Regions from separate parts of the Dyella sp. 01N448 genome, predicted to be linked through region 1. Evidence: predicted binding sites of a transcription regulator. Region 1 holds the regulator's gene; each other region holds the start of a gene.
What was found. The regulator sigma-54, encoded in region 1, starts transcription at its own class of promoters, with help from an activator protein. The targets are predictions, from matches to a motif close to TGGCACGNGCNTTGC.
Positions count from the first base shown of each region.

Region 1 (7,991 bases):
GAGTTGGGCGGCGAGCTGCGCGTGGGCGCGAGCAATACGGTGGGCAACTATCGCGTGGGCGAACTGCTCGGCGCGTTCGTGCGCGCGCATCCGCATGTCTCGGTCCGGTTGCGCGTATCCAATACATCGGAAATCGTGGCGTCCATGCTCGACCATGGACTGGAGCTGGGCTGCGTCGAAGGGCCGGTCGCCCACCCGTCGCTGGAAGTGCGCCCGTGGCGCGACGATGCGCTGGTGGTCTGCGCGTCGCCCGATCATCCGCTGGCGCGCAAACGGCGACTGGAGCCGGAGGATTTCGCAGGAACCCGTTGGGTGCTGCGCGAACCGGGCTCAGCCACACGGAGTTTGAGCGAGCGTGCGCTTGCCAGCCTGCCGCCCGGCGAAACCGTGCTGGAGCTGGATCAGGCTGAAGCGATCAAGCAGGCCGTGATCGCCGGCCTTGGCATCGCATGTATTCCCGAGGTGGCCATCATCGACGCGGTGGCCGCGGGGCGGCTGAAAGTGCTGCGCACGCCGTTTCTCGATCTGCATCGCAAGCTGTCGTTGCTGTTGCATCGGCAGCGTTATCGCGGGGCGTTGATTGAGGCGTTTTTAGCCAGCGCAGCCTGAGGGCCTCAAAAAAACTGTGGGAGCGCACCCTGTGCGCGACCGGTTGTCGCGTCAGGCCAGTCGCGCACAGGGTGCGCTCCCACAAAAAAACAGTTCGGCGGTCGGGCTAGCCAATAATGCTGGCCAGCAACGCCTCAGCCTCCTCATGCGTGCGCGCACGAAGAATGCGCGGCGCATGCGACCGCAATACGGCATGATCGAGCGAAGCCAGACGATCGCGCACATGCAGCAACTGGCTGGGATGCATGCTGAATTCGCACAGGCCCAGCGCCAGCAACAGGCCGGTGAAATTCGCATCGCCGCCGATTTCGCCGCACAGGCTCACGCCTTTCTTCGCGCGGCGGCCTTCGGTGATCACGTAGGCGAGCAGGCGCAGCAGCGCGGGCTGTAGCGGGTTGTAGATGTTTTCCAGCGCATCGTTGCCACGATCGGCGGCGAGCACATATTGCGCCAGATCGTTGGTGCCGATGGCCAGGAAGTCGGCGTGTTCGAGCAGGGCGCGCACATTGATGGCGGCCGCCGGCACTTCGATCATCGCGCCAAGCTGCAGTTTTTCCGGCAGGTCGACGTTCTCGCGCTTGAGCTCCTGACGCGCCAGCTTGAACAGCGTGCGTACCGCAATGAGCTCATCGGGCTGGGTCACCATCGGCACCAGCACGCGCACCGGCCCGTAGCAGGCCGCGCGCAGGATGGCGCGAATCTGCGTGGAAAACACGGCCGGATAACGCAGCGACAGGCGCACGCCGCGCACGCCCAGCGCCGGGTTGTCTTCGCCGCGCAAGACGAGTCCCGCGGCGTCGGCCTTGTCCGCACCCAGGTCGAGCGTGCGGATGGTGACCGGCAAGCCGCCCATGCCGAGCACCAGATCGCGATAGGCGATGAACTGCTCGTCTTCGGTGGGCAGTCCCTTTTGGCGCAGGAACAGGAACTCGGTGCGATACAAGCCCACGCCGTCGGCGCCGCGTGCGCGCGCCATCGCAATATCGGCGGGCATTTCCGCATTGGCGAACAGGCGGATGTCGACGCCGTCGCGTGTGCGCGTGGGTGCGTTCGCCAGCGTGGCGAGGCGGCGACCTTCAGCCGCGGCTTCGCGCTGCCAGGCGCGGTAGTGGGCCAGGTCCTGTGCGGTGGGATGCACCACGGCCTCGCCGCGTTCGGCGTCGAGCAGGATCAGGTCGTCATCGTGGATGGTCGACAATGCATCGCGCGCGCCCACCAGCATGGGCAGATCGAGGCTGCGCGCAAGGATCGCGCTGTGCGAATACGGGCTGCCCGAACTGGCGACCACGCCGAGCAGGCCGGCGCCGGCGAGGTGCGCCATGTCGGCCGGGGCGATGGTGTCGGCGATCAGGATTTCGCCCACGCGTGCGGCCAGCTTGCGTTCTTCGCGACTGGTCTGGCGCTGCAGAGCGGAGATCACGCGACCGATCACCTGGTCGACGTCTTCCTTGCGCGAACGCAGGTAGGGATCGTCCATCGCCTCGAACACGGCCGCGAGGCGATCGCGCTGCTTCTTCAGCGCCGCGCCCGGACGGTAGTGGCCGATGCGGACCAGGTCGTCCAGTCCGCGCAGCAGTTCGGGATCATCGAGCAGCAGGCTGTGCGCATCGATGAACTCGTTCACTTCGCGGGCGAGCGCACCGTGCAGCTTGCCGCGCAGCTCGCGCAGTTCCTGCCGCGCGGTATCGAGCGCTCGGTGCAGCCGGGCAAGTTCGATTTCGACTTCGTCCTCATTGAGCGGACGGGTGTCGACCAGGTAGCGACTGGGCTGCACCAGGCGGGCACGGCCAAGCGCCATGCCTTTTGCTGCCGTGGTGCCTGTCAGTACCTGTCTCATGCATGCCTTCCATGGTGTAACGGCCGGTCCGGCCGTGCGCGACGTCGGCATCCGGCCAACGTGTCGAATGCTGGATGAGAAAGATCGCACGACGCAGCCCACCGGGCCGTGAATACGGCCTCAGCTCGGCAGTCGCGGGCAATCTTTTTCCGCACTCAGGCTCCTTCGTCGAACTTGCGATCGAATAGCGCCACCACGGCGTCGATGGCAGACGCTTCGTCCGGACCATCGGCGCGAACCACCAGGGGCGTGCCGATGCCGGCGGCCAGCATCATCACGCCCATGATGCTTTGTGCATTCACCTCGCGGCCCTTGCTGATCAGCCAGACGGTGGACTTGAAGCCCTGCACCAGCTGCACCAGCTTGGCCGAGGCGCGGGCGTGCAGGCCCAGTTTGTTGGAAACAACAATCTCTTTCTCAAGCATGGTCGATGAAGATTCCTCCGCGGCCACCACTGGCGGCGATTTCCGCCAGCTCGTCCAACGGTTTTTCTGCGTAATTGAGTACGCGCAGCAGCATCGGCAGGTTCAGTCCCGATACGCAGCGCAAGCGCACGCCCAGCGCACTGAGCGACAAGCCGATATTGCAGGGCGTGGCGCCGTAAAGGTCGGCCAGCACCAGCACACCGTCGCCTTCGTCCAGCTCGCGTGCGTGCTTGGCCGTAAGCGTGCGCATCACGTCCGGATCGGAGTGCGGTGGCACTTCGGCTGCCTCCACGCGCAGGGGCAATTTGGGCAGCACGTGGTGGGCGGCGGAGATCAGCGCCTGGCCGACCGCCTCGTGCGTCATCAACAGCACGCCGACGCTCATGACGGCGTGCCGATCCGTAGTGCAAGGATGCTCAGCATGGCTATCACTCGAGTTCGCGATGAAAGGTAAGCACGCCATTGCGTAGCGCGCGGTAATGGGCGGCAAGCTTTTCCACCAGATACACCGAGCGGTGTCGACCGCCGGTGCAGCCGATGGCGATGGTGACGTAGCTGCGGTCGTCCGCTTCGAAGCGCGGCAGCCAGGTGTCGAGCCAGCGCGCCGTATCGGCAAAGTATTCGGCGACCAAGGGCTGCGCATCGAGGTAGGCGCTCACGGCGGCATCCTTGCCCGACAACGGGCGCAGCGTGGGATCCCAGTGCGGGTTCGGCAGGCAGCGCGCGTCGAATACGAAGTCCGCGTCCAGCGGCAGGCCGCGGCGGAACGCGAACGACTGGAACATCAGCGTAAGGCCTTCGGTGGCCTCCGCATAACCGGCGGCGAACAGTCGGCGCAGCTGATGCACGTTCAGTTCGCTCGAATCGATCACCTTGTCGGCAATGGCCGAGAGCGGGCGCAGCACGCGACGCTCTTCGGCGATCGCATCGGCCAGCGACAGGCCTTGCCATGAAAGCGGGTGACGGCGACGCGTTTCCGAATAGCGCTTGATCAGCACATCGTCGCGGCAGTCGAGAAAGATCAGGTGCGCCTTCACGCCCGCGGCGGCCAGCTCCGACAGGATGGCCGGCATGCGCTTGAGGTCTTCGCCAGGATTGCGCACGTCCACGCCGACGGCGACATGGCGACGCTTGCCTTCCACATTGCGGCTCACCGCCGCCACCAACTGTGGGAGCAGGGCGGTGGGAAGGTTGTCGACGCAGTAGAAATCCAGGTCTTCCAGCGCGCGCAAGGCCACTGTCTTGCCGCCGCCGGACATGCCGGTGAGCACGATCAGGTTGATCGCGTCGGCTGGGTTGCTAGTGGATATCGTGTCGCTCATGGGTCACCACGGAGGCAGCCGGCGCATCTGGTGCGCCTGGCGGTCGATGAAAGTCTGTGCCGGGTCGATGCCCTTGCTCTTGAGCACGTGGTTGCGCACGGCGGCCTCGACCAGCACGGCAAGGTTGCGACCGGGCGCCACCGGGATGGTGATCATCGGCACCGGCACCTCGAAGATTTCGCGGTGGCCGATATCGCCGGTGAGGCGGGTGAGTCCATCGGTGTCTTCCCCCTCGCGCAGCGGTTTCAGGTGCACGACGAGGCGAAGGTATTTGGAGGGCTTGACCGCAGTGTGACCAAACATCTCGCGCACATTCAGCACGCCCAGTCCGCGCACTTCCAGCAGGTCCTGCAGCAGCTCGGGGCAGGTGCCGTCGATTACGTCCGGCGCGATCAGGGTGAATTCGGTGGCGTCGTCGGCGACCAGTCGATGACCGCGGCTGATCAGTTCCAGCGCAAGCTCGCTTTTGCCCGAACCCGATTCGCCGGTAATCAGCACGCCGATGGAAAACACTTCCAGGAACACGCCATGCAGCGTGACCTTGGGCGCCAGGATGCGCGCCAGATGGTATTGCATCCAGGTCAGCAGCTCGTGGCCGCGCTTGGAGCTGATCCACAGCGGCGTATTGGTTTCTTCCGCCACTTCGCGCAGGTCGCTGGGGATGGCCTGATCCTTGGTCACGATCATCGCCACCGGCTGGTAGGCGGCAATCTTGTTGATCGCCTCCCAGCGCTGGCGCGAATCGAGGCTGTCGAGGTAGTTCAGCTCCTCGGTGCCGATGATCTGGATCTTGTTCGGATAGATGACGTTGAGGTAGCCGATCAGCGAGGGGCGGCGCGTGGTCGTCGCGGCTTGTTCGAGCGCGCGCGATTCGCCGCGCATGCCGGACACCCAGCGCAAGGCCATGCGCTCGTGAACGCTGTCATAGAGTTGTCGGGCGGAGAGCCGGTCCAAGCTTTGTCCTTTGCGCCGCCGGAACAGGGCAGCTACATGGACATTGTGCCAGTTCGCACCGGCGGACGCCTTGGATGAGGCAGAGGGCCCGCCCGGAGCCGGGCGGGCCTGGCACAGATCAGCCGTACAGGCGCTCCTCGCGGGCGGCGCGCTGATGTTTGTCGCAGATCTTCTCGCGGTGCTTGCGCAACTGGGTCACCAGCTTGTCGAAGAGCACGTCGATGGAGACGTACATGTCATTCTCAAGCGCTTCGGCGTGCAGGGTGCTGCCCGTGACATTGAGCGTGCCCTCGGCGCGCTGCTGCAGTTTGTTCACGGAGAGAACGATGCTCAGGCTGAGAATGCGCTCATCGAGGCGGGTGAGGCGGTCAAGCCGGTTGTTCACGTGATCCCGGAGGGCCGGGGTGACTTCAATCTGCTGACCGCTGAGTTGAACTTGCATGTTGCGCCTCCTCTGGTACTTGCCGCAGACGCGGCTGGAATCGATGCGCCGGACGCCCATGTCGTGGCCGACACACCTTTGAAAACTCCGGTATTGCGAAGGTTTTCTCAGGCCTCCTCACCAAGTCGGGATAGTCACTATGCACCTCTGAAGTTGCCTGTGCGTTAGAAAGACCTTCACGCCTCAGACATGACAGATTTCCCGTCGTATCGACTTACCTATGAGTATGGGGACGCCTTTTTTGCCGCCAAGTTCCCGGGGCGGTTTGCCGCAGACGCGGGCAAACTCGTTCAGCCAGCGCGCTGGCGCTCGCTGGAGCTGGGAATACGCATGGCTTCGCGGTATTTGGCGACGGTGCGTCGGGCAACCTGAATGCCCTTGCGATGCAACTCCTCCGCGATGGCCTGGTCGGACAGCGGCTTGCGCGGGTCCTCGGCATCGACCAGCTTGCGCAGCATGGCCTGGATGGCGGTGGCCGACGCACTGCCACCGTCTTCGGTGGACACGCCGCTGGAGAAGAAATGCTTGAGTTCGAACGTGCCCCGCGGCGTATGGATGTATTTGCGGGTAGTTACACGTGAAATGGTCGATTCGTGCATGCCCACTTCCTCGGCCACTTCGCGCAGCACCAGGGGGTGCATGGCTTCGGGGCCGTAATCGAGGAAGGCGCTCTGCCGGCGCACGATGGCTTCGGCCACCTTCAGCAGCGTCTCAGCGCGCGATTCCAGGCTCTTGATGAGCCAGCGCGCCTCCTGCAGCTGTCCGCGCATCCAGCTGGCGTCGGTGCCGCGGGCCTGGGCGATCAGGCCGCAATAGTGCTGGTTGAGTCCGAGTCGCGGCTGGCAATCGGGATTGAGACTGACCCGCCAGCGACCCACGTCTTTGCGTGCATAGACATCGGGGGCGACATATTCGACCGGCGTGATATCGAGTGCCGCGCCCGGCCGTGGATCGAGGCTGCGGATCAACACGGCTGCAGCGGCGGTATCGTCTTCGCTCACGCGCAGTTTGCGCGCAAGCCGTGCGATGTCGTTGCGCGCGAGCAATTCCAGTTCGGCGTCGACGATGCGCAAGGCCAGTTCGCGCTGCGGTGTGTCCGCATCAAACTGCTCAAGCTGCACGCGCAGGCAGTCGCGCAAGTCGATGCTTGCCACGCCGGTGGGATCGAAGCGCTGCAGCATGTGCCGCACGTACTCCACTTCCGCTTCGGTCGCCCTGACGTCGGTGGCCAGGGCCGCGATCAGCGACTCCATGCTTTCGGTGAGATAACCATCCGGATTGAGTGCGTCGATCAACACCGTGGCGATGGTGCGATCGCGCGCGCTCATATGCGTGAGGTTGAGCTGCCACAGCAGATGTTCCTGCAGCGTTTCCTGCGCGGCGCTCTGCGGCTCGAAACCGTCTTCGTCCGCGTTGTTGTTGCGCGAAGAGGCGCCACTGAGCGAGAAGTCGACCGGATCGTCGCTGCCGCCGTCGCGCTCCACATCACCCCATTCGGGTGCTTCGGCGTCGTCGACGGTATCGCTGCTGCTACTGGAGCTGGACGAGCTGACCGGTATCGCATCCATCGGCGGCTCGGACTCGCGTTCGTCACCCTCGAGATTGTCGGGGTTGTCGTCGGCGAACTCGAGCAGGGGATTGCTTTCGGCGATCTGACGCAGCTCAGCCTCGAGCTCAAGCTGCGACAGCTGCAGGAGGCGAATGGCCTGTTGCAACTGTGGTGTCAGCGTGAGCTGCTGATTGAGGCGAAACTGCAGTCCGGGTTTCATGCCAGCCGGTCAGGATGAACGTGAAGGTCATCCTAACTCTTGCCTCCTGGGTCGGCCATAGGTCGAAGGCGAAATCGCGTACTACCTCAGATTTAGCCCTGACGGTCGGCTGTTCCGCAGCCGTTACAGGCGGAATTCGCGACCCAGGTACACCTCGCGGACCTTTTCGTCGGCGAGGATATGTGCTGGCGTTCCACGCGAAAGCACTTCACCGTCGTTGAGGATGTACGCGCGATCGCAGATGCCCAGCGTCTCGCGCACATTGTGGTCGGTGATGAGCACGCCGATGCCGCGTTCCTTCAGATGGCGCACGATGCGCTGGATTTCGCCCACCGAAATGGGGTCGACGCCCGCGAACGGTTCGTCCAGCAGCATGTAACGCGGATGCGCGGCCAGTGCGCGTGCAATTTCGACGCGGCGACGTTCGCCACCGGACAGGCTGATGCCCTTCTGGTCGGCGATATGCGCGATCTTGAGCTCGTCCAGCAGGCTTTCCAGCTCGTTGGTGCGACGCTTCTCGTCCCAGCCTTCACGCAGTTCCAGCACCGCCATGATGTTGTCGGCCACGGTAAGACGACGGAACACCGAGGCTTCCTGCGGCAGATAACCGATGCCGAGCTTGGCGCGCTGGTG
Region 1 is NZ_JBFTQX010000008.1:136,833-144,823, forward strand. It holds gene AC1DKY_RS15300 (LysR family transcriptional regulator) at 1-609, shown strand, start outside; gene ptsP (phosphoenolpyruvate--protein phosphotransferase) at 716-2,446, opposite strand; gene AC1DKY_RS15310 (HPr family phosphocarrier protein) at 2,602-2,871, opposite strand; gene AC1DKY_RS15315 (PTS sugar transporter subunit IIA) at 2,864-3,256, opposite strand; gene rapZ (RNase adapter RapZ) at 3,300-4,193, opposite strand; gene hprK (HPr(Ser) kinase/phosphatase) at 4,197-5,147, opposite strand; gene hpf (ribosome hibernation-promoting factor, HPF/YfiA family) at 5,266-5,589, opposite strand; gene AC1DKY_RS15335 (RNA polymerase factor sigma-54) at 5,880-7,358, opposite strand; gene lptB (LPS export ABC transporter ATP-binding protein) at 7,482-7,991, opposite strand, start outside.

Region 2 (7,991 bases), on a different contig from region 1:
GTGTCGAACTGGATGGCGATGTCCTGGCCAGACGCGGCACTGGAGCAGCTCAGTCCGATATTGAACGCAGTGGCGCCGGCTGTGGCTCCAGCCACGTTGAACGCGGTATTGGAGACGGTGGGCAGCGTTACCGAGATGCTCGGCGTGGTGACCGTGCATGTGGGCGCCACGAACTTCACGTTGTTGGCCAGGACGAAGTCCTCTACGCGCAAAGTGTTGCGTGACCCCTGGTACTGCCAGAAGCCAACCGTTCCGGCGTTGAGCGTGGACCCGGCGGTGATAGGGGCGGTCTTGACCAACTGGATGGCCGACTGCACCGACAACGCGTACGTGCCCGAGGCGATGGTGTCGAAACCCCACGGGGGCAGGAACTTGCTGGAGTCGGGGTGCAGGATGCGATAACCCACGCCAGCGACACCCGTCGGATAGATCGTCGAGCTGCCGTTGGGCTGACCGCCGGGGAGAAGATTGATCACGCCGATTGTCGTTGTGCTTCCGCAGTCGACCGAGGAGGTCTTGGGACTGGGGTCGACCGCGGGCGAGGTGGCCAGCACCGTGCCTACCGGGGCACTGGGATCAAGGATGATCGTGGCCGGAAGCGTCATGTTGACCAGTTCCTTGTTGCCCGTCAGCGTGCACGAGGCGAACGACGTCATCGGCAGAAACGCGAGTGACAGCAGAACCAGGAGGGTCAATGCGGAACGAAGTTGGCTCATGACGCGTTTCCACTGGAAGCGATGGGCGAGCAGGTGGCGTCGATCGTTTCCAGGCCGTCCATCTTGGCGCTCTTCTTGTCGAATGGCTTGAGGTGATAAGAGAAGCCGCAGCTGATCGGTGAGCTGTCATCGAGCTTCCACTGCACGTTGAGGCGGCCTTCGTCCTTCGCACCGCGCACCAGCGCGCGACCGCCCTGGCCTACCACGCCGATGGGCTGGTTCTTTTCATCGACAATGTCGGCGCCAAACGGGATGGCCTTGCCGTCCGACTGGCGGATGCGCAGCAGCACCGTGCGGCCGTTTTCCGTCTTGAACTTGAGCATCACCACCGCGCCGGCGTGCGGAGCAACCTGGGCGCTGGTGGCTTCCAGCTGCACGTTCAGCGGGAGGCCCTTCGGATCGATCTGCACCGTGTTGAGGCCGTAAGGCGTCATGTACGGCACTAGTGCATAGCCGAAGCGGTCGATGCGGACGCCGGAGGAGTTGAGCACGCGCGCACCGGCGGCATCCTTGGCTTCGACAACGGCTACCGTGTCGCCCATCGGCAGGCCGAAGGTGACGCCGCCGGGGTGAACAACGACGGCGCCGGACACGCCAAGCGACGCCTGCGAATAGCCGTTGCCTGCACCCACGCTTCCGTTGAACTGTGCATAGGGGCTGCGGTAACCCGCGTAGACCGTACCGGCATTGCCACCGCTGCCACCGTCGCCCTGGCCGTTGTCGTGCGAGGCCGTGGCGCCGTAGCTGAACTGGTTGTCCACGCCCAGGGTCCCGTTGATCGTCGCCTGGTCCAGCGTATGGCCCGTGCTGTCGTGGGTGAGGTTGGCGCCGAAGTTCGGTGCATGCACGCTGTTGCCGAGCGGCAGCGTGAAGCTGGCGAAGATCTGGTTGCTCATGCGCGAGAACGCATCGCGGGTACGCGTGGCGGAGATCGTGTAGCTCAGGCGGCGGAACGTATTGTTGTAGCCGGCCTGGAACTGCACATCCGTGCCGTTGCGGTTCCAGTAGTCAATGGCCGAGCCGGTGACATAGATCGTGCCGCCGTGGTCGCCCAGGCGCTGGTTCAAGCTGATGTCGAAACGGCTGCGCTGGCGATCGAGCTGGCTGGTGTAGGTGCTGAAGTTGCCCTGGTTGCCCTGCAGCGCGCGGATCTGGTCCGGCGTGAGCAGGTTGGTCGTGGTGACACCGTCGATCGTGGTCTGCGTGGACGGGTCGACGTAGCGATAACCGTTGGCGATGTCGCGCATGGTCATCGCGTCGCGCAGGCCAAGGTATCCGCTGGTGGAGTAGCGGTAGGTGGCAACCGTCAGCGAGGTGTTCGTGTCCGGCAGCATCTTGCTGTAGCTCAGGCGCACGCTCTGGCCGTTCTGCGTGGACTGGCCCGGGATCTCCGTGCGTGCGTCGGTCAGGTCGAGCGCCAGTGCACCGTACTTGGTATTGAGTGCGGTGCCGATCTGCACCGCGCCGTAGCCATTCGTGCCGACCACGCCCGCGTAGCCGGTGAGCATGTTGGTGATGCCGCGCTGCAGGGTGGCCTCTACCAGCGCCGGATGTGCGTGAATCGAAGCGTCGTGCAGTTCGCCCGCGGCGACGGAGAAGCGCATCACGCCCGGACGCAGCAACTGCGGCACCGAGGCGTATGGCACGGCGAACGAACGCACACGCCCATCCGCTTCGGTCACGGTCACGGCCAGGTCGCCGCCGTAACCGGTGGCGTACAGGTCGCTGATGGTGAACGGGCCCGGTGCCACCGTGGTTTCGTACAGCACGATGCCGTTCTGGCGAACGGTTACCTTGGCATTGGTTTCGGCCACGCCGCGCACCGTCGGTGCGTAGCCACGCAGAGAATCGGGCAGCATGCGGTCGTCGGTGGTCAGCTGGACACCGCGGATACTCACCGCGTCGAACAGATCGCCACTCGTGTAGGAATCGCCGATGGTCAGCTGCGAGCGCATGGAAGGAATGTCACGGCGCACGTAGGTATCAATGTTCTGCCAGTGCGTGGTCGAGGGCGTGCCCGCGGCACCGCCCGACTGCATCACCACCGTGGAATCGTTGCGCAACTGCCAGCCAGCCAGATTCAGACCCGCATTGAGGCCCAGGAACGACGAGGTCTGCGTGACGCCGTTGCTGTGATTGCGGTAGCTGTTGAAGTTGTAGTTGAGCAGGGCGGCGTTGACGCCACGGTCCCAGTTCTCGGGGCTGACGTAGCCGCGCGCGCGGGTACCCAGCCAGGCTTGCGGGATGCTCACGTCCAGTCGCAGGTTCGGCTGATCGAAATTCATCGTGGCGGCGGGAATCAGGTCGCCGATTGCCACGCAGCTGCCCGCGTCGTTGGCCAGCTTCGCCTGCTGTTCGGCGCTGAGCTTCTGCATCGGCAGACCGAACTGCTCGAACATGGCCTTGGTCAGGCATGCGATGGCCGGCGCATCCGCCGAGGGCGAAGCGAAGCGCACGTCGGCGCGGCCCATCCAGGCGTTGTTGACGAAGATATCCGTGCGATACACGCCAGGCATCACCACGTTGCCGCGCTCGAAGCGCGAGAGGTCGTTCGTGTTGCTGCCGGCGCCGGAGAGCAGGCTGCGATCGAAGTTCGCATCGATCGCTGCCGATGCATCGGCACCGGAGGCGGCTGCGGCGGCAGCCGCATGGGAAGAAGCACTCAGGCCAAATAGCACGCCGGCGATAGCCACGCTCAGCACCACGCGGGCGCCGACGGCGAGGCCGTTGGTGCTCGTGCGGTGGCTATGGCAGGCGCGCAGATGAATCACGGCGACACCGTGCTCTTGTAGCTGTCGGCTGCGCCGTAATCATTGATGGCCGAGAACGACACGACACTACCGGCCGCCGGCTTCTGACTGTTGCCATGCAGCGGCAGGCGCAGGTCCGACAGCGGAGCGACCATGCCGATTTCGGCACCGACGTTGTTACCGCCACTGGCGACGGACAGTTCGGAGATCGTTACGTGGTAGGGCGTGGGGTTGTGCGCTTCAAGCGCAAAGCCCTTGCCGTCGGCCACGATCTTCCAGGTAAGCGCGCCCGGTGCCTTGAGCGGGTCGCCCTGCAGGCCGGTCGGACGGTAGAAAAGCTTCAGACGCGAACGCAGCGCCAGCTGCAGAAGATTCTGGCCTTCCGCTTGCGGGCCGGTGGGCTTGGGCGGCACTTCGAGCACGTTGAGCCAGAACAGCGATTCCCGGTCAGCCGGCAGCTGCTCATGGGTGAAGACAACGCGCAGGCTCTGTTCCTTCTTCGGCTCCATGCGGAACAGAGGAGGGGTGATCAGGAACGGCACATCGACTGACTCGGGCGTGGAATGCACGTCGCCGCGGTCGATCCAGGATTCCACCAGCACGGGGTGGTCGTTGTCGTTGGTCAGACGGACGGTGACTTCGCCGTCCTTCGCGGGGAACACCACGCGGGTGCCGCCGATCAACACATTGGCCTGGGCCTGGGGAGCGCTGAGACACAGGGCCATCAGGCCCGCGCCGATTGCGCAGACTAACTTCCTCATCGGGAATTACCTCAGTGGGATCAGGGCCGCTGATGTTGTCAGCGGGAGTGCGCCGGAGCCAGGTGGCTCCGGCGCGTGTTGCGACTTACTGGTAAAGCATCGTGAACTGGACGCTGGTGGCGACCGTACCGGCACCCGCAGCGGCGGTGGCGTAGTACTGGGCGTAGTAGTTCAGCGTGCCGGCGCCGCCGGTCAGCGTGGCCTGGGTCGAGTTCTGTGCGCCCGAAGCGCTGTTCAGCGCGATGGCCGAGAAATCAGCGCCATTGAGCAGCTGCACTTCAACGCCGGTGGCGGTGCCGGTGGCGTTCTTCAGGTTGCCGTCGCCCATCACGGTCGGACCCGGCTCGAAGAAGGTGGTGGCCTTCGTCAGCGAACCGCAGCCGGTCAGGGCGATGGAGAACGGGGTGCGGCCGGCAACAGCGGCTGCGGCATTCAGCGAGGTGGTCGACACGGTCGGCAGGGTCACGGCGATCGCGGCCGGGCTGTTGGCGCCGTTGATCTTGCAGGTCGAGGCGTTGATGTTGCCGCTGATGGTGATGGTGCCGTCGACGGCCGAGGCCGAGAAGGCAGCGGTGCCGAGGATGGCGGCCAGAGCGGCGGAAACCAGAATCTTCTTCATACGATGTCCTTTGATTGACGTAAGTTTTTGAGCAAGCAACGAGTCATGCGCTTTCGGACCAAATGGGACATCGCCCCCCGCAGCGCCTTTTAGGCTTCTGGCCCCCACCCCTCGGGTCGGTCTTCCAGTTCGCTTACCGCCCTCAAAGCAACCCCCGTGCCAACGACAGCGAGACGCTAAAAACCCCGCAATCTGCCGAAAGTGAGATGTAGTTGTTAAATGCAAGTGACGAATTTTGTGAGTCGAGCTGGGTCACATCCGACGCTATGGGCAGCTCAATGTGCAAATTGGGTCACATTTTCGGAGATGTCCGATGGCCAGGACCGTTAAGTTTTGCGCCGGGCCGGCCGATACAGGCCTCTGTGTAAAGCGTGCTTGACACGCCTCAGGGGCTGGACGTAGCCTGTGTCAAGTCAGCTTGACACTGGACTCAGGGCCTCTATGTCTCGCCTCACCTATCGGCAATACCAGCGGCGCACGCTGTTCGCGATCACCCTCTATACGGTGTTCATGCTGTCCGTCTGGCCGATCGTCCATACGGTCGGCAGCCTGCCCCTGAAGATCCTGCTCGCGCTGGCGCCGCTGCTTCCCATGTTCTACGTGCTGGCCCAGCTGGCCCGGCTTATCCGCGACAGCGATGAGCTGGAGCAGCGCACCCATCTGATCGCCTTGGGCGTGGCGACCGGGGTAACCGCGGCGCTGAGCTTGTTGGGTGGCTTCCTGTCGATTGCGCAGGTGCTGCCGCTGGATGGTTCGGTGCTGATCTGGGTCTTTCCACTGATGATGGCCAGCTACGGAATCACTCGCTGGTACGTGGCGCGCGCCTATGGGCATGACGCGGCCTGCACAGGCGAGAGCGGCCTCGCGCCGGCCGGTCGTCTGTTGCTGCTCGCCCTGATCACGGGCGTGGCAGCGCTTTACGCATGGCGACATGACTGGGACAGCTTCCGCATCGGGCTGTTGTGCGGCATGGCGGGCGCGTCGGCGGTGCTCGGGCTGCTGCTGGGCATGGCGCGCTGGCGCACGCGTGGGCTGCCCGATGACTAACCGGAATCGTCGTGCCCTGGTGGGCGTACCGTGAATAACCGTATCCGTGAACTGCGCGGCGAGCACGCCTGGTCGCAGGCCGACCTGGCCGATCGTCTGGATGTATCGCGCCAGACGGTGAACGCGATCGAGACAGGCAAGTACGATCCAAGTCTGCCGCTGGCCTTCAAGATTGCGCGGCTGTTTGGCCTTTCCATCGAATCGATCTTCGAACCGGAACCGCCGGTGACGCTACCGGCGATTTCGCGACATCCAATGGAGTGAGGGGAGTACACCCATGGCAAGCAAAGGACGAACCGCCTTTCGCCTAGGCATCGTGGTCATCGCACTGGCGATACTGGGCTGGAAGCAATTTCATCCGCAGGCGAGTGCAGGCGCGCAAGACACCGCCGCTTCCGCCGACACAACCCAGGCGCCCGCCAAAGCCGCTAAACCGCAGACGTGGACGCTGGGCTCGCTCACGCTCACGCCGTGCGAGCTGGGGGAGCCCAACAGCGGGCTTTCCACTGCCGCGTGGTGCGTACCGTTCGAAGTGCCCGAGAATCGCGACGATCCGAACAGCCGCAAGATCCACCTCAAGCTCGCGGTGATCCGCAGCAGTGCACAGGTCGCCAGCAAGGACATGCTGGTGATGCTGGCGGGCGGGCCGGGACAGGCGGCCACGGAATCGTGGCCGGGCGTGTCGACGGCCCTGCAGCCGCTGCTCGCGCATCGCCATGTGGCGCTGCTCGATCAGCGTGGCACCGGCGGCTCCAATCCGCTCACCTGCAAGGATGAAGGCGAGGGCACGGAAGGCGGCTCCGAAGATGTCGACGCCAGTCCTGAGCGGCAGAAGCAGGAAACCGAACGTTGCCTCAAGCAGCTCGACGGCAAGGCAGATCCTCGCTACTACACCACCACCATCGCCGCACAGGATCTGGAAGACGTGCGCAAGGCGCTGGGTTCGCCGACCTTTGATCTGGTCGGCGTGTCCTACGGCACGCGCATGGCGCAGCAGTACGCCATGCGTTATCCCCAGGCCGTGCGCAGCCTGGTGCTCGATGGCGTGGTGCCGAACGAACTGGTGCTCGGCGAAGACTTTGCCCGCAACCTCGACGATGCGCTCAAGGCGCAGTTCGCGCAGTGCACGGCCAACGAGGCCTGCCGCAAGCGTTTCAACGATCCGTACCAGACGCTGTTCCAGCTGCGCGACGCGCTGCGCGCCAATCCGCACAAGGTGAGCTTCCGCGATCCGCAAACCTATCAGAGCGTGCAGCGCACCCTCAGCGAATACTCGCTGGCCAGCGTCGTGCGCATGTTCGCCTATTCACCGCTCACGGCCGCACTGCTGCCGCTTTCCATCGATGCCGCGGCGCATGGCGACGTCGGCCCGCTGCTGGGGCAGGCCAAGCTGCTGTCGGGCGATCTTTCCGACACCATGAACGGCGGCATGCAGCTCGCGGTGATCTGCAGTGAGGATGCCGATCTGCTGACGCCGCGCGAAGAGGATGCGCACAGCATCCTGGGCACGCGCATGGTCGATACGCTGCGCAACACCTGTTCGGTGTGGCCCAAGGGTTCGCGGCCGGCCGATTTCCACGAGCCGCTGAAAACCGATACGCCGGTGCTGCTGTTCTCCGGCCAGTTCGATCCGGTCACGCCGCCGCGCTACGGCGACGAGGTGGCCAAGAACCTGCCCAACTCGCGCCACCTCGTGCTCGCCGGCCAGGGTCACAACGTGATCAACGCGGGCTGCGCGCCGCAGATCGTCAAGCACTTCATCGAAGACCTCAAGCCCAAGGTACTGGACACCACCTGTCTGGAGCGGATGCATCCCACGCCGACCTTCATCGACTTCAACGGAGCGACGCCATGATCGAGGTAAAGGATTTACACAAGGCGTTCGGCACCGTCAAAGCGGTGGATGGCGTCAGCTTCAAGGCTCGCGATGGCGAGATCACCGGCCTGCTCGGTCCCAACGGTGCAGGCAAGACCACCACGCTGCGCATGCTGTATACGCTGATGAAGCCCGATCGCGGCCAGGTGCTGGTGGACGGCATCGATGCCGCCAGCGACGCGCTTGCCGTGCGACGCCAGCTGGGCGTGCTGCCGGATGCAC
Region 2 is NZ_JBFTQX010000015.1:49,843-57,833, reverse strand. It holds gene AC1DKY_RS18530 (fimbrial protein) at 1-716, opposite strand, end outside; gene AC1DKY_RS18525 (fimbria/pilus outer membrane usher protein) at 713-3,487, opposite strand; gene AC1DKY_RS18520 (fimbrial biogenesis chaperone) at 3,484-4,227, opposite strand; gene AC1DKY_RS18515 (fimbrial protein) at 4,313-4,846, opposite strand; gene AC1DKY_RS18510 (hypothetical protein) at 5,288-5,893, shown strand; gene AC1DKY_RS18505 (helix-turn-helix transcriptional regulator) at 5,924-6,157, shown strand; gene AC1DKY_RS18500 (alpha/beta hydrolase) at 6,171-7,748, shown strand; gene AC1DKY_RS18495 (ABC transporter ATP-binding protein) at 7,745-7,991, shown strand, end outside.
Region 2: AC1DKY_RS18515 (fimbrial protein) is a predicted target of sigma-54. The motif match lies at 4,994-5,008, and genes of this name have one in related genera.

Region 3 (7,991 bases), on a different contig from region 1:
CGGGCAAGAATGGGGCAGGCAAGACAGCCGCGACCGCGCAGAGCAACGGCCCCAGTCAAAACTCCAGCAGCGCCACGCGCAATTACGAACTGGATCGCACCATCAGCCACGTCAGCGATCCGGCGGGTCGCCTCGCGCGTCTCACCGTGGCCGTGGTGGTCGACAACAAACTGGTGCCCGGCGACAAGGGCGGCAACAAGAGCGTGCCGTTCACCCCGCAGGAACTGGAACACCTCACCACGCTTGCGCGCAACGCCGTGGGTTACAACGAGGCGCGCGGCGACAGCGTCAGCGTGATCAATCAGGCCTTCCACCAGGACCCGAGCAACGATGTGGCCACGCCGGCACAGCCGTTCTGGGAACGTCCGGGCATGCTCGACCTGATCAAGCAGGCGGCCGGCATCCTGGTGGCACTGCTGGTGGCGTTCGGCCTGCTGCGGCCGTTGCTGCGCGGCTTGTCGCGCGCGCCGTCCACCAGTCGCGAGCTTGCCCTGGCCGGTGCCATGCCCATGGACACGCCGACCATTTCGGTGCGCGTGGACGACAAGGACGAGGGCGACGACGTGCTCAAGCTCGGCGTGCCGCCGCAACTGGCGTACGAGCAACGCATTGGCCTGGCCCGCCGCATGGTCGGCGAAAATCCCAAGCAGGTGGCGCAGGTGGTCAAGAGCTGGGTGGGCGAAGATGGCGGCTAAGCGCGAATTCGCACGACGTCCGCATGGCCAGCGTCGACATCGCATGTCGTCGCTGGCTCCTCAGCGGCAGGCGACGGTGAAACAAGTCAGCGGGCAGAACGCATCATGAAAGCAGAAACGCCAATCGGCGGCGCGCAGCGTGCCGCCATCCTGCTGCTCACCCTGGGCGAACAGGACGCGGCCGAGGTGCTCAGGCATCTGAGCGCACGCGACGTGCAGGCGGTGGGTTCGGCCATGGCCAGCCTCACCAATGTCACCCGTGAGCAGGTGGAAATGGTGCTCGCACGCCTCAATGAAGACATGGGGCGGCACACCTCGCTGGGCGTCGGCACTGAGGAATACATCCGCAAGATCCTGGTCAATGCACTGGGCGAGAACAAGGCGGGCGGCCTGATCGATCGCATCCTGCTTGGTCGCTCCAGCAAGGGCCTGGAGTCGCTCAAGTGGATGGAGAGCCGCGCCATCGCCGAGATGATCGGCCAGGAACATCCGCAGATCATCGCGCTGGTGCTGGCTCATCTGGAACCGGATCAGGCGGCCGAAGTGATCGGTTACCTGGCGCCGCGCGTGCGCAGCGATGCAGTGATGCGTATCGCCACGCTCGACGGCGTGCAGCCGCATGCGTTGAACGAGCTGGACGAAATCATGGAGCGCCAGTTCGCCGGCGGCAACACCAAGAAGCTCAAATCCGCGAGCGTCGGTGGCCTCAAGGCTGCGGCCAATATTCTCAACGCGATGGAAACCAGCCGCGAAAACGAGTTGATGGCGGCCATCCGTACCCACGACTCGGGCCTGAGCGGCCGCATCGAAGAATTGATGTTCGTGTTCGAAGACCTCGGTGACCTCGACGACCGCAGCATGCAGACCCTGTTGCGTGAAGTGCCGACCGCCCGCCTGGTCACTGCGCTCAAGGGCGCCGAGCCCGGCGTGCGCGAAAAGATCTTCGCCAATATGTCCAAGCGCGCGGCCGACATGCTGCGCGACGACCTGGAAGTATCCGGTCCGGTTCGCCTCAGCGAAGTGGATTCGGCGCAGAAGGAAGTGCTCGCCATCGCGCGCAAGCTGGCCGATTCGGGTGCCATCAATCTCTCCGGCACCGGTGACGAGCTGGTCGCATGAATGCCGTGATGAACCGCGACAAGTTGCTGCCCTTTGAACGCTGGCTCCCGCCCGAAGTGGGCGAGCCGGTGGCAGTCGAGCCGACGCCAGAGCCGGTGCAGCAGCCAACCGTGCGCGAGCTGGAATCGATCGAGCAGCAAGCGCGCGAAGAGGGCTATGCCGCGGGCCTCGCCCAGGGCATGGCCGAGGCGCAGCAGGTCTTGCACGAACGCATGCAGCGACTGGACGCCTTGCTGGAATCGGCCGCCCGTCCCCTGCGCAGCATGGACGAACTGGTGGAACTGGAACTGACCCGCCTGGCCATGACGGTGGCGCGCCAGGTGTTGGCGCACGAGTTGCGCACCACCCCCGACCTGGTGGTGGAAGCCGTGCGCCAGGCGGCGCTGGCGCTGCCTTCGGCCAGCGGCAACCTGCGCGTGCGCCTGCATCCGGATGATCTGGCCTTGCTGCGTTCGCTCGAGATGGTGGAGTCGCACTGGCAACTGCTGCCCGACAACAGCCTGCAGCGCGGCGATTGCCTGTTGGAAAGCGAGCGCTCGCGTCTCGACGCCCGCGTTGAAACACGGCTCGCCGCGGTCGTGGATGCCGTGCTCGGCGCCGAAGCCGAAGGCATCGACGAAGATGCCGACGAGGTGCGTGGATGAACGCGCCCAGCCCGTCGCGTGCCGCCTTGTGGCAGGAGCGACTGGCCCGTCGTCGGCAACGCGCCATCGGCGCGCGCACGCTGACCGTGGAAGGGCGTCTGCGCCGCGTCGTCGGCCTTACGCTGGAAGCGGAAGGCTGCGAGGCGCCCCTGGGTGCGCGCTGCCTGGTCACCACGGCTGATGGCAGCGAACTGGAAACCGAAGTGGTCGGCTTCGCCGATGAACGCCTCTTGCTGATGCCTGTCACCGAAATGCATGGCGTGCTGCCCAACGCCCGCGTGCGTCCATGCGCGCATACCAGCGGCCTGCCGGTGGGCATGGCTTTGCTGGGCCGGGTGGTGGGTGCCGACGGCGTGCCGCTCGATGGCCTTGGCCCGCTCGATGTGGACGAGCACGCCCTGCTCAAGAACGAACCGATCAACCCGATGGCGCGCAAGCCCATCGATACGCCGCTCGATACTGGCGTGCGCGCGATCAACTCGCTGCTCACGGTTGGCCGCGGCCAGCGCCTTGGCCTGTTCGCCGGTTCGGGCGTCGGCAAGTCGACCCTGCTTGGCATGATGACGCGCTACACCGACGCCGACGTGGTGGTGGTGGGCCTGATCGGCGAGCGCGGCCGCGAAGTGAAGGAATTCGTCGAACACACGCTGGGCGCCGAAGGGCGCGCGCGTGCCGTGATCGTCGCCGCGCCGGCGGATGCGCCGCCGCTCAAGCGACTGCGCGGGGCGCAGTACGCCACCGCGATCGCCGAGTGGTTCCGCGATCGCGGCCAGCGCGTGCTGCTGCTGATGGATTCGATCACGCGCTATGCGCAGGCGCAGCGCGAGATCGCGCTGGCGATCGGCGAGCCGCCGGCCACCAAGGGTTATCCGCCGTCGGTGTTTGCGATGCTGCCGGCCTTGGTCGAGCGTGCAGGCAACGATGCCGAAGGGCGTGGTTCCATCACCGCGTTCTACACCGTGCTCACCGAAGGCGACGACTATCGCCACGATCCGATTGCGGATGCCTCGCGCGCGATTCTCGACGGTCATATCGTGCTGTCGCGCGACCTGGCCGAAGCCGGCCACTATCCCGCCATCGATATCGAAGCATCGATCAGCCGCGTGATGCCGGCGGTCGTGAAGCGCGAACACCTGCGTTCCGCCCAGCGTTTTCGCCAGGTCTATTCGGCGTATCGCCAGCAGCGCGATCTGATCACGGTGGGTGCTTACCAGAAAGGGTCCGACCCGCAGGTGGATCACGCCATCGCCATGTGGCCGCGCTTGCGCGACTTCCTGCAGCAAGAGGTGGACGCGCCGACCACGCTCAACGACGCCATTGGCGCACTTGAAATGCTGACCGCCGGAGGCACGCCGTGACATCCCGCGCAAACCGCCTGCAACCTGCCGCCGACCTCGCGCACGACCGTCAGGAAACGGCCATGCAGCGCCTGGCCGAGCAGCAGCAAAAGCTCGCCAAGGCCGAGCAGCAGCTGGAAGAGCTGCAGAAATACCGCGCCGAGTACGCCGAGGCGCAGGGCGGGGTGAGCGTGAGCGCCTTGCTCAACCGGCGTCAGTTCGTGGAGCGCATCGACCAGGTCATCGCGCAACAGATCAACGAAGTGGCGCGCCAACGCCGCGTCCTTGATGGCGCGCGCAACCAGTGGCGCGAAGCCCACGCCCGCGAGCAGGCGCTGGGCAGTGTGATCGATCGCTACCGCGAACAGGAACGCAAGAGCGAGGACCGCCGCGAACAGGCCGAGGTCGACGAACGCAATCAGTACCGCCGGCCGGCGAGGGGGCTCTCGTGAGCACCGCCATCAACGCATTCCAGGAGATCATCGTATGACCTCGTCCATTGCCGCGGTGGTGAATCTGCCGCCGACGAACGCGCCTGTCAGCGATACGACGAGCGCATCGTCCAGCGATCCGAACAAGGATTTCAGCAAGCCCTTGCAGCATGCCCGTCAGCAGTTGGCGCAGCAGAGCGACCCGTCACGGCCCGTGCACGGCCGGCACGCATCGGCAAAGGCCAGCTCCTCGACTCCATCGCAGTCACCCGCCAAGAGCAAGCAGGACGACAAGGACGACGACAAGTCGGCCTCTGACGCGCCCGCCGCTGCCGCCGCGATGCTCGCCTTGCTGGGCCAGAGCGTGCCGGCTTCGGCGGCTGCCAGTGCGGTCCCGGCGGCGGCTGACGGTGAAGATGCGACGGACGCTCTCACTGCCGCGGCTGCATCCGTTGTGACGCCGGCCACCGTCGCACTGCTCGGTGCTGCGCAAGCAGCGGGGCAGGCAAAGGCAGGCGGCGCGGCTGACCTGGACAAGGGCTTGGGTGGGATTGAGGACAAAAGCCTTTCCATGGCGACGCAGGACGTGGGCGACGGCAATGACGCCGTGGCCGCGCCGGCGACCGATACCACGCCGACCACGCAGGGCGACGCATTCAGCACGGCCTTGCAGGCATTGACGGCGTCTTCGAGCCAAGGCAATCACAGCGATGACTCGGTCGATGCACTGAAGAATCTCACTGCCCAGGCGATGTCGCAGCAACCGCAGACTTCGTCGAACGTGGCGACCGCGCCCGCTCCGCATGCGCTCACGATGCAATCGAGCGTGGGGTCGCCTTCGTTCGGGCAGGAACTGAGCCAGCAAGTGACCTGGCTGGGCGGCCAGGACGTCAAGGAGGCACGCATCCGCCTGCATCCTGAGGACCTTGGCGAGCTTGATGTGAAGGTGAGCGTGAAGCAGGACCATGTGGACGTGGCCTTCATCGCGCAACACCCGCAGGCCGTGCACGCCGTGCAGCAGACGCTGAGCCAGCTTGATTCGATGCTGGCGCACCATGGTTTGACCTTGGGGCAGGCGCAGGTGGGGCAGGGCAATACAGGGCAGGGCTCTTCTCAGGCCGGGACGTCGGGTGGTTCCTCTTCCGGGTCTGAGAGTGGGGTGGCTGAGGGTGTGGGTGAGTTGGCTTGGATGGCGGCGCCGGTGATGAAGGTGGTGGGGTTGGTGGATATGTTTGCGTAGTCGCTTTTTTCTCCCTCTCCCTTTTGGGGAGAGGGTTGGGGTGAGGGGCCAACCTAGCCTCGTAGTTTGGAAGTGCCGCAGTCCTCTTTTGATCGTCATCCCGGCGGAGGCGGGAGGGGCTCGTCGGCTGCCGAATGGCTGGTCATCCAGTTTCGTCGGTCTCCGGTTGTCGCCTTACCGCCAGCGTGCCGCCTACGCGGCGGGCGTTTCGTCTGCCTGCCGGCAGCCGAGTTACTTTTCTTTGCTTGCCCAAAGAAAAGTAACCAAAAGAAAGGGCCCCCCGGATGACGCGCCTTCCGGGCTGCGCCCTCCAGGTGCGCGGTCGGGTTACGGGGTTTTTCGACAGAACATCCCTGTCCTGTCGAAAAACTGGCCGCATCCATGCGGCCACCCTTCGGGCTTTCCTCCACCCGCCCGCCGCGTCATACGGAGACCCCTAGGGCAAGAGCCACATCAAGAGCCGAACAACGCCCTGGCGTCGCGGGCCGGCAGCTTTTTTGTAGGAGCGCACTTGTGCGCGACCAGCCTACGGAGCGGAGCACCCAGCGCCGCGGTCGCGCACAAGTGCGCTCCTACAAGGGTGCGCTTGCCGTGGATCTTGGATTAAAGGTTGCGGGTCGCCCTTTGTGGGAGCGCACCCTGTGCGCGACAAACCTACGGAGCGGTACACCCCAACGTGGCTGTCGCGCACAGGGTGCGCTCCCACAGGTGAGCGGGCACGGTCAAACGCAGACGGGTCGCCCACGCGACAAGCTTCCGACCACCGCCACCACCCCGTCACGCCCAATCCCCGACACGCGTCAAGAAAGCGCCGCGATTCCGTCGCGATCCCTCGCAAACCCAGTCGCAGCAACGTCTCCCGCCGATGGCATGCCGTTTGCAGATAACGGACATGTGCCGCCCGTGGCGGGTGGCCGATGACTGAACTTTGATAGGGATTGATTTCGCATGGCTCAGAACGAGCAAGCAGAAGCGGCGGCCGCAGCGCCCAAGAAGGGATCGAACAAGCTCGTGCTGATGATGGGCGTGGCGTTGCTCGCCATGGCCGGTGTGACTGGTTACCTGGTGATGAACTCTCGCAGCAGTGCGCATGGTGCGGAGGGCGATGAGCCGAAGGTAGCGCTGTCCAAGCAGGAGCAGTACCTCATGCTGGATCCGCCGTTTGTCGTCAATTTCAAGGACGACCAGTCCATGCGCTTCCTGCAGGTGGGTGTGAGCCTGATGTCGCATGATGCGGCGGCGCTGGCGGCGGCCAAGGATGCCGATCCGGTGATCCGCAATGCGCTGGTGATGCTGTTCAGCAGCCAGGACTACTCGATTCTCAGCGACGCCGCGGGCAAGCAGAAACTGCAGGCGCAGGCGCTGGACGCGGTGCGCAAGATCATCGAGAAGCGCCTGGGGCGTCCGGGCGTGGAAGCGCTGTACTTCACCAGCTTCGTGATGCAGTGACGGGACAGCGGCGATGAGCGACCTGCTTTCACAGGAAGAAATCGATGCCCTGCTCGACGGCGTGGAAGGTGGCGCCGTCGAAACGGGCAATGACGAGCCCTTGCCGCCCGATGCGGTGATCTCGTACGACTTCACCCAGCAGGACCGCATCGTGCGCGGTCGCCTGCCCACGCTGGAAATGGTCAACGATCGCTTTGCGCGCTTCTTCCGCACGGCCGTGTTCGGCGTGCTGCGCAAGACCTGCGAAGTGTCGGTGCTCGGCGTGAAGATGATGAAGTTCGCCGAGTACGTGCATGCGCTGGCCGTGCCCAGCAACCTCAACCTGGTGCGCATCAAGCCACTGCGCGGGACCGCGCTGGTGGTGATGGAGCCGCGCCTGGTGTTCACCGTGATCGACAACTTCTTCGGTGGCGACGGCCGTTTCCATGCGCGCATCGAGGGCCGCGATTTCACGCCAACCGAAAACCGCGTCATCCAGATCATGCTGACCGAGCTGTTTGCCTCGATGGTGGAAGCGTGGGCGCCGGTGCTGCCGCTCAACTTCGAATACCTCAATTCCGAAATCAACCCGCAGTTCGCCAATATCGTCAGCCCCACCGAAACGGTGGTGGTGTCCAAATTCCATATCGAACTCGACGGCGGTGGCGGCGAAGTGCATCTGACCCTGCCGTACGCCATGGTCGAGCCGATCCGCACCTTGCTCGACGCCGGCGTGCAGAGCGACCGCGTCGATCGCGATCACCGCTGGGCCGAAACGCTGCAGGACGAAGTGCTGGATGCGGAAGTGGAGCTCAGCTCGCTGCTGCTCGAAACGCGCCTGAGCATCGGCGAATTCCTGCGCCTCCGTCCGGGCGACGTGCTGCCGATCCAGCTGCCGGAATTCAGCACGGTATTCGCCGAAGACGTGCCCGTGTTCCGTGGCCGCTACGGCCAGCACAACGGCCGTACTGCCGTCCGCTTCCATGCCCAGACGGGGCGCCGCGAAGTGCGCCTGTCGACCGAAACCACCCTGGAGATTGACCTCGCATGACCCCCAATGACGCCGCCAGCGCTACCCAGCGCGTCGAATTCGATCA
Region 3 is NZ_JBFTQX010000011.1:61,840-69,830, reverse strand. It holds gene fliF (flagellar basal-body MS-ring/collar protein FliF) at 1-695, shown strand, start outside; gene fliG (flagellar motor switch protein FliG) at 819-1,814, shown strand; gene AC1DKY_RS16950 (flagellar assembly protein FliH) at 1,811-2,458, shown strand; gene fliI (flagellar protein export ATPase FliI) at 2,455-3,816, shown strand; gene fliJ (flagellar export protein FliJ) at 3,813-4,247, shown strand; gene AC1DKY_RS16935 (flagellar hook-length control protein FliK) at 4,282-5,466, shown strand; gene AC1DKY_RS16930 (flagellar basal body-associated FliL family protein) at 6,415-6,915, shown strand; gene fliM (flagellar motor switch protein FliM) at 6,929-7,945, shown strand; gene fliN (flagellar motor switch protein FliN) at 7,942-7,991, shown strand, end outside.
Region 3: AC1DKY_RS16930 (flagellar basal body-associated FliL family protein) is a predicted target of sigma-54. The motif match lies at 6,333-6,347, and genes of this name have one in related genera.